2 regions of the Kitasatospora arboriphila genome follow, and region 2 is predicted to be linked to the other one. Evidence: riboswitches for the same ligand, from Rfam matches in the RefSeq annotation. Region 2 holds a riboswitch; the other holds the start of a gene.
What was found. A riboswitch is a leader RNA that binds a small molecule or an ion and turns the genes downstream of it on or off. The one in region 2 is predicted to bind glycine.
Positions count from the first base shown of each region.

Region 1: linked by a shared signal. The riboswitch ahead of gcvT (glycine cleavage system aminomethyltransferase GcvT) and the one ahead of gcvP (aminomethyl-transferring glycine dehydrogenase) in region 2 are both predicted to bind glycine.

Region 1 covers NZ_BAAALD010000011.1:7,419-11,902, reverse strand. Annotated here, with positions in the region: gene ABD353_RS08600 (enhanced serine sensitivity protein SseB C-terminal domain-containing protein) at 214-1,101, opposite strand; gene ABD353_RS08595 (enhanced serine sensitivity protein SseB) at 1,291-2,082, opposite strand; glycine riboswitch at 2,199-2,301, shown strand; gene gcvT (glycine cleavage system aminomethyltransferase GcvT) at 2,488-3,606, shown strand; gene gcvH (glycine cleavage system protein GcvH) at 3,720-4,094, shown strand; gene glyA (serine hydroxymethyltransferase) at 4,172-4,484, shown strand, end outside.
Region 2 covers NZ_BAAALD010000027.1:65,702-70,185, reverse strand. Annotated here, with positions in the region: gene ABD353_RS16320 (PRC and DUF2382 domain-containing protein) at 34-1,293, opposite strand; glycine riboswitch at 1,560-1,663, shown strand; glycine riboswitch at 1,665-1,795, shown strand; gene gcvP (aminomethyl-transferring glycine dehydrogenase) at 1,887-4,484, shown strand, end outside.

The DNA of each region.
Region 1 (4,484 bases), on a different contig from region 2:
AGAGGGGGCAACCGAAGGATGCCTAACTGTGATCTGTCGGCATGCAGCCCGTTGTGACCGCGAATACACCTCTTCACACGGCTGAAACAAGCCTGTCAAGACGGGTACTGACGGAAGCCCGCCAACGGCGGGAAACCGCCACCACCTGGGCATGACCCGCCACTGGCGGACGGTCGCCACAAGGGCGGGTAAAGGGGAGGGAAAGGCGAAGGATCAGCGGCCGGGGTAGCCCGGCCACGGCTGCTGGGGCCACGGCTGCGGACCCGGCGCCGATTGCGGAGAGTAACCGTAGGGCGGGTAGGGGGCCGCGCCCTGCGGGTGCCCGAACTGGGTGTCGCGGTCGAAGAACGGGCGGGCGTTCGCCCGCATCCACATCGCGACCGGGTCGAACTCGTCCGCCATCGCGACCGTCGACACCGCCAGCCCCTCCGGGGCGAGCTGCGCGGCCCGCTGCACCAGGGCGCGGGCGGCCTCCACCGACGGCGGAGAGTTGTCGTACAGGTCCAGGCCGACGGCCAGGTACGCCTCGCCCAGCGCGGGCTGCACCCACGCCTGGCGCAGCGAGCGCAGCGGACGGGTCTGCACGGCCTGCTGCTCCAGCAGCCCGTAGAACTGCGGCGCGTTCAGCCGCGGCTCGGAGATCCGCAGCGGACCGGCCGGCAGCCGGTCCAGGCCGACCGCGACGCGTCTCAGGTCGGCCCAGGGGACGCCGACGCCGCCGCCCGGGGCGTGCGGGTTCAGCCACAGGCCCCAGCGGGTGCGGAAGAGCGCGGCGGCGATCTCCTGGCCGGAGATCACCTCGTGGGCGCGGGCCCAGCCGCTGGCGGCGAGCTGCTCGGCCGAGGTGACGGCGGGGGCGTAGCCGTGCCCGCCGATGTCCATGTTCCCGTACTGGGCGTCCGGGCTGCCGGGCGTGCCGTGCCAGAGCAGCATCCAGACCTGCCCCTGGGCGAGCGCCCGCAGCAGGTTCTCGTACGCGTCGTAGCGTTCCGGGACGACCGCGCCGAGGGCGCGCTCGATGGCGCCCGGGTCACCGCCGGGCGGTGCCACGGGTGCCTGGCCCCACGGGCCCGGCCCGCCGCCTGCCGCTGCCGCGCTCATGCGCCCGCCTCGCTCCGCTCGCTCACGTCGCCGTGCCCCGTCTTGTTCCGTCTTCCGCCGCTCGTGCCCACTGCCGGGCAGCACCCTATTGCGCGCGGCCGACAGGCGTCATGCCGCATACCCCCTCGTGATACCCCCGGGCGGCGCCGGTGTCCCGCCGGCAGGCGCCCGGGCCGGCCGGACCGGCGGTCACGCCCGGACGTAGAAGGGCGCCACGCAGGTCAGCAGCCACTCGACGACGGGGTCGTCGGCCATGTCCAGCAGCACCAGGTGGACGCCCCACGGCGGCGGCGCGGTTCCGAGCGCGCGGCCGAGCGCCTCGTTGACCTGCACCGGATCGGCCGGACCGGCCGGGTCGAGCTGGATCCCGACGTACAGCTGCGGGGCGTCCGCCTCCACCCGGGCGAGCGCCCGACGGGCCGTCAGCACGCCGGGCAGCCGGGACAGTTCGGAGGTGGCCGCGGCGAGGAAGGCGTACGGCTCCTGGTGCGGCTCGGGCTCGCGCAGCGCCACCGAGGCGCCCTCGACGGCCTCGCCGGCGGTGCGGCCGCCCTGCGGTCCGCGGCGCAGCTCGCCGACGCCCTCCGGCGGCACCGGGATGCCCACCGGCGCCTCCGGGTTGACGGCGATGCCGATGCCGAGCGGCAGCCCGCGGGCGAACTCCCACACCGGTGCGATCGCGAACGCCATGCCCGGGGCGTGCTGCAGGAACTGCTCCTGCGAGGAGAACACCGGCACGTAGGGGGTACCGGCGAGTTCGATGGTCGGCAGGTCCAGCGAGGTGCCCTGCGGGTCGGCGCCGGCCGGCAGCGGGATCCACACCTGGCTGCGGGCGAGCACCTCGATCACCCGGGGCGTGGCGCCGGGGTCGCCGAGCGCGGCGGTGAGCACCTGCTCCAGTTCGTTGGACGGCCAGGTGCCGCCCTCCGGCGCCGTGCCGGGTGCGGCCCACGCCTGTGCCTCGCCCGCCGGATACCCCATGTACGGCCCCTTCGCTCGTCCCCTGCACAGAGCCTAGCGGGCCGCCCCCTCTCCCATCAGGCCCGGCGGCATGCCATGATGAGCGCGCTCGACCCTCCAAGTTCATACTGGCCGCTCGAACCCGCGCGGGAGAGTCCGGAACGCCCCCAGGGGCGAGGCCGGCGCCGAAGGAGCAAGTCCTCCCCGGAATCTCTCAGGCACCCATACCGCACGGGCGAGGCACATCTGGAAAGTGGACACGGCCGCGCCGTGCGCCCACCCACGGTGCAAGCCGCCATCCTTGAGGTGGCGGTGAAGCTCTCAGGTTGTTGACGACAGACGGGGAGACTCCATCCGCCGTCCTGCCCGTTTCCGGGCGGGAGGGTCGCCCGTGTGCCCGCAGAGCAGCCAAGGAGTCCTGCCGTCATGTCCCTCCGCCTCACCGCGCTCGACGCGCTGCACCGTTCGCTCGGTGCCACCATGACCGACTTCGCCGGCTGGGACATGCCGCTGCGCTACGGCAGCGAGCGCGAGGAGCACCTCGCCGTCCGCACGAAGGCCGGTCTGTTCGACCTCTCGCACATGGGCGAGATCACCGTCTCCGGCCCGCAGGCCGGCGAGATGCTGGACCACGCGCTGGTCGGCTTCATCTCGGCGCTGGGCGTGCTGCGCGCCCGCTACACCATGATCTGCCGCGAGGACGGCGGCATCCTCGACGACCTGATCGTCTACCGCACCGCGGAGGACGAGTACATGGTGGTCGCGAACGCCTCCAACGCCCAGGTGGTGCTGGACGCGCTGACCGAGCGCGCCGAGGGCTTCGACGCCGTCGTCCGCGACGACCGCGACGCCTACGCGCTGATCGCCGTCCAGGGCCCGGAGGCGAACGGCATCCTCGCCTCGCTGACCGACGCCGACCTGCCCGGCCTGAAGTACTACGCGCTGCTGCCCGCGACCGTCGCCGGCAAGCAGGTCTGGCTCGCCCGTACGGGCTACACCGGCGAGGACGGTTTCGAGGTCTTCTGCGCCCCGGCCGACGCCGAGCACCTGTGGTCGACGCTGACCGCGGCCGGTGCCGACAAGGGCCTGGTGCCGTGCGGCCTGTCCTGCCGCGACACGCTGCGCCTGGAGGCGGGCATGCCGCTGTACGGCCACGAGCTGTCCACCGACCTGACCCCGTTCGACGCCGGCCTCGGCCGCGTGGTGCGCTTCGACAAGACCACCAACGAGGGCGCCTTCGTCGGGCGCAAGGCCCTGGAGCAGGCGGCCGTCGAGGCCGAGTCCGCGCCGCCGCGCAAGCTGGTCGGCCTGGTCTCCGAGGGCAAGCGGGTGCCGCGCGCCGAGTACGCGGTGGTCGACGCCGACGGCAACCCGATCGGCCGGATCACCTCGGGCGCGCCCTCCCCCACCCTCGGCAAGCCGATCGCCATCGCCTACGTGGACGCGGCGCACGCCGCGCCCGGCACCGCCGTCGCGGTCGACGTGCGCGGCAAGGCCGAGCCGGTCGAGGTCGTGGCGCTGCCGTTCTACAAGCGCGCCCGCTGAGCGCCCCCGCCGCTCCCAGCACCGCCCTGAACCGTCCTGAACCGTCCTGCCCGGGGCGGTCCGCTCAGCGGACGGCCACGCCCCTCCCTCTTGCGATCCTGGAGAATGACGCCATGAGCAACCCCACGCACCTGCAGTACACCAAGGAGCACGAGTGGCTGACCGCCGCCGTGGACGGGGTGTCGACGATCGGCATCACCGCGCACGCGGCCGACGCCCTCGGCGACATCGTCTACGTCCAGCTCCCGGAGGTCGGTGACAGCGTCACCGCCGGTGAGACCTGTGGCGAGCTCGAGTCCACCAAGTCGGTCAGCGACCTGTTCTCGCCCGTCACCGGCGAGGTCGTGGAGGTCAACCAGGCCGTCCTCGACGACAACGCCCTGGTGAACAGCTCCCCGTTCGAGGATGGCTGGCTGTTCAAGGTCCGCGTCGAGGCGACCGACGAGCTGCTCGACGCCGAGGCGTACACCGCGTTCATCGGCGGCTGACCGCCCGCCCAACGGGGCGGCCGCAGTGCGGCGGCCGCCCCGCTCCAGCCCTTCGCTCCACGGGGAGACCCCACCTCATGACGGTTCTGAACCAGTCCCTGCACGCGCTCGACCCGGAGATCGCGGCCGCGGTCGACGCCGAGCTGCACCGCCAGCAGACCACCCTCGAAATGATCGCCTCCGAGAACTTCGCCCCGGTGGCGGTCATGGAGGCCCAGGGTTCGGTCCTGACCAACAAGTACGCCGAGGGCTACCCCGGCAAGCGCTACTACGGCGGCTGCGAGCACGTCGACGTCGCCGAGCAGATCGCCATCGACCGGGTGAAGGCGCTGTTCGGGGCGGAGCACGCCAACGTCCAGCCGCACTCCGGTGCGCAGGCGAACGCCGCCG
Region 2 (4,484 bases):
CCGGGACCCCGGGGACGTCCTGCCGTCGGAGGATCAGACCGGGCGCAGCGGCTCCGGCCGGGCAGGCTGCGCCGCGGCCGTCCGCGCCGCGACCTGGACGGGCGCCTGGCCCGACGCGGCGGGCGCCGGCTGCCCACCGGCCGGAGCGGGCCCGGTCGGAGCGGGCCCGGTCGCGGCAGCCGCGGTGGTCGCCGTGGTGGAGGCGGTCGTGGCCGCCGCGCGGTCGGCCGGCTGGGGGCCGTACGGCTGGCGCGCCGTCCCGTCGTGCACCTCGACCTGCTCGCGACGCAGCTCCTCGCGGACGAGCTCCTCCTCGGTGTAGCGCTCCACCACCAGGCGCACCCGCTCGACCGGGGCCAGGTACTTGCGCACCACCGCCCGCTCCTCGCGCAGGGTCACCTCCTCGACCGCCTCGGCGATCTCCTGGTCGCTCAGCGCGGCCCGCTCGGCGTCGCTCACCGGCACCCGCTCCACCCGCATCCGCTCCCGCACCACCGGCACCCGGCGCTCCACGGCCTCCGAGGTGACGTACTTGCGCAGCCGGGCGGTGCCCAGCACGTGCCACTCGGTGCTGATGTCCAGCCGCTCCTCGCGGCAGACGATCTCGACCGGCCCCTGCGCCGAGGCCTCGCCGCCCTGCTGCGGCTCCGGCCGCTCGGGCCGGTCCGCGGCGGTCGGAGCGGCAGCAGGGCGGACGGTGCCGCCGGCCGGCACCACCGGGAGCTGCATGGTGTTCTCCGAGCTGTCCTGCCGGGAGCCGGCCGGTCCGGAGCCGTCCGGCCGGGTCCCCTCCTGCCGGGGCCCGTCGTGGCGCGTGCCGCCGTGCTGCCCGTCGGCGTGGTCCGTCCGGCCGTGGCCGTTCACCGCCGGGCGGCCGTTCGCCGCGGACTGCTCGGGCGCCGCGTGCGCGACCGCGCCGAACTCGGTGTCACCGGGGCGCTCGGCGGGCGCCGGGCCCGCCTCCGCGCCCGGCCGGCCGTTGGAGGTGTCCAGCCCGTAGTAGCGGTAGAGCTGCAACTCCTGGGCGGGTGACAGGTGCTGGCCCACGCCGAAGTCCGGGGAGTCCTTCACCAGCGACTTGTCGTACGGGACCTTGAGCTCTTCGCCCGAGAACTCGCTGGTGGTCAGCGGGATGAAGGCGTCCCGGCCGAAGATCCCGGTGCGGACGGCGGCCCACTCGGGCTCGCCGGTCGCGTCGTCGAGATACACCTCGTCGACCGTGCCGATCTTCTCACCGTTCCGGTCGACCGCCTTGTGCCCGATCAGGTCTCGCGGATCGATATCGGTCTGCACGCTGTCCTCCAGTGCCTACTGCTCCTGTGTCTCCGTGGACGTCGGGACGGCTGGAGGAGCTGGCCAGACGCCATCTACACAGAACGCCATGGACCGGTCACCGGCGAGCCGGGGGCGGCCGTCCGGGCCGGTGATCGGCCGTCCGGGGGACGGGCACGGCCCGCGGGCCCGCAGACGGGGCCCTCGGACCGGCCCCCGGCGGTGGGACGCCGGTCACAGCACCCGCCATTCCCGGCGGTCCCGCTGGTACCCTGGGCGGCGACCGCCGAGCCCGCGCGGGAGAGTCCCCGACCCCGCTGAGCTGGGGAAGGGGCGCCGAAGGAGCAACTCCTCCCCGGAATCTCTCAGGCACCCGTACCGCGTGGGCCAGGTCACTCTGGAAAGCAGGGCAGGACCGCCGGCACAGGAGCCGTCGGCACCACCCTCACCGACGGTGCAAGCCGACGAGATGCCCTCGGGCGTCAAGACGGCGAAGCTCTCAGGTACCGATGACAGAGGGGGAGGCCTGACGGGTTCGTACGTCTCCGGCTCCCCACGGCGGCCGACCGGCGTGCGTACCCCCGCCGGTCCGTGACCAGGAGGCCTCGACCCCCATGAACGCCCAGCCGAACCTCACCGAGCTCGAGCAGGCCAGCCCCTTCGAGACCCGCCACATCGGCCCCGACGCCGCCGCCCAGGAGAAGATGCTCGCCCAGGTGGGCTTCGCGTCCCTGGACGAGCTGGCCGACGCGGCCGTTCCCGAGGCCATCCGCAGCCTGACCGCGCTGGACCTGCCCGCCGGCCGCAGCGAGGCCCAGGTCCTCGCCGAGCTGCGCGAGCTGGCCGACCGCAACCGGGTCGCCACCTCCATGATCGGCCTCGGCTACTACGGCACCTTCACCCCGCCGGTGATCCTGCGCAACGTCCTCGAGAACCCGGCCTGGTACACCGCCTACACCCCGTACCAGCCGGAGATCTCGCAGGGCCGCCTCGAGGCGCTGCTGAACTTCCAGACCCTGGTCTCCGACCTCACCGGCCTCGCCACCTCCGGCTCCTCGCTGCTCGACGAGGGCACCGCCGCCGCCGAGGCGATGGCGCTGGCCCGCCGCGTCACCAAGGTCAAGGGCGGCGTCTTCCTGATCGACGCCGACACCCTGCCGCAGACCGTCGCCGTCATCGAGACCCGCGCCGAGCCGACCGGCGTCGAGGTCGTCGTCGCCGACCTGTCCGAGGGCATCCCGGCCGAGATCGCCGAGCGCGGCGTCTTCGGCGTGCTGCTCCAGTACCCGGGTGCCGCCGGCGCCGTCCGCGACCTCACCCCGGTCATCGAGCAGGCCCACGGCCTCGGCGCGGTCGTCGCCGTCGCCGCCGACCTGCTCGCCCTCACCCTGCTCAAGTCCCCGGGCTCGATGGGCGCCGACATCGCCTGCGGCACCTCGCAGCGCTTCGGCGTGCCGATGGGCTTCGGCGGCCCGCACGCCGGCTACCTCGCCGTCCGCGCCGAGTTCGCCCGCAACCTGCCCGGCCGCCTGGTCGGCGTCTCCGTCGACTCCGACGGCAACCGCGCCTACCGCCTGGCCCTGCAGACCCGCGAGCAGCACATCCGCCGCGAGAAGGCCACCAGCAACATCTGCACCGCCCAGGTGCTGCTCGCCGTGATGGCCTCGATGTACGCCGTGTACCACGGCCCCGACGGCCTCGCGGACATCGCCCGCCGCACCCACCGCTACGCCGCCGCGCTCGCCGCGGGCCTGCGCGCCGGCGGCGTGGAGCTGGTGCACGGCGCCTTCTTCGACACCGTCACCGCCCGCGTCCCGCAGCGCGCCGACGAGGTCGTCGCCGCCGCCCTCGAGGCGAACATCAACATCCACAAGGTGGACGCCGACACCGTCTCGATCTCCTGCGACGAGACCACCACCCGCGAGCACGTCACCGCGCTGTGGGCCGCGTTCGGCATCACCGGCGGCGAGCTCGACGAGACCGCCGACGCGCTGCCGGCCGCCCTGCTGCGCGACGACGAGTACCTCACCCACCCGGTCTTCCACAGCCACCGCTCCGAGACCGCCATGCTGCGCTACCTGCGCCGCCTGTCGGACCGCGACTACGCGCTGGACCGCGGCATGATCCCGCTGGGCTCGTGCACCATGAAGCTCAACGCCACCACCGAGATGGAGCCGGTCACCTGGCCCGAGTTCGGCCAGCTGCACCCGTTCGCCCCGGCCGACCAGGTGCAGGGCTTCCTCAGCCTGATCCACGGCCTGGAGCAGCAGCTCGTCGAGGTCACCGGCTACGACGCCGTCTCCATCCAGCCGAACGCCGGCTCCCAGGGCGAGCTGGCCGGCCTGCTGGCCGTCCGCGCCTACCACCTGGCCAACGGCGACACCCAGCGCGACGTCTGCCTCATCCCGTCCTCCGCGCACGGCACCAACGCCGCCTCCGCGGTGATGGCCGGCATGCGCGTCGTCGTGGTCAAGACCCTGGTCGACGGCGACGTCGACGTCGAGGACCTCAAGGCCAAGATCGAGCAGTACCGCGACCAGCTCTCGGTGCTGATGGTCACCTACCCGTCCACCCACGGCGTGTACGAGACCGAGATCACCGAGATCTGCGCCATGGTGCACGAGGCCGGCGGCCAGGTGTACGTCGACGGCGCCAACCTCAACGCGCTGGTCGGCCTCGCCAAGCCGGGCAAGTTCGGCGCCGACGTGTCGCACCTCAACCTGCACAAGACCTTCTGCATCCCGCACGGCGGCGGCGGCCCGGGCGTGGGCCCGGTCGCGGTCCGCGCGCACCTCGCGCCGTACCTGCCGAACCACCCGCTGCAGGCGGAGGCCGGCCCGGCCACCGGCGTCGGCCCGATCTCGGCCGCCCCCTGGGGCTCGGCGGCGATCCTGCCGATCTCCTGGTCGTACGTCCGCCTGATGGGCGGCGAGGGCCTCAAGCGCGCCACCCAGGTGGCCGTGCTGAACGCCAACTACATCGCCAAGCGGCTCGCCCCGCACTTCCCGGTGCTCTACACCGGCCCCGGCGGCCTCGTCGCGCACGAGTGCATCATCGACCTGCGCCCGCTCACCAAGGAGACCGGCGTGACGGTCGACGACGTGGCGAAGCGCCTGATCGACTACGGCTTCCACGCCCCGACCATGTCGTTCCCGGTGGCCGGCACGCTGATGATCGAGCCCACCGAGTCCGAGGACCTGCACGAGATCGAC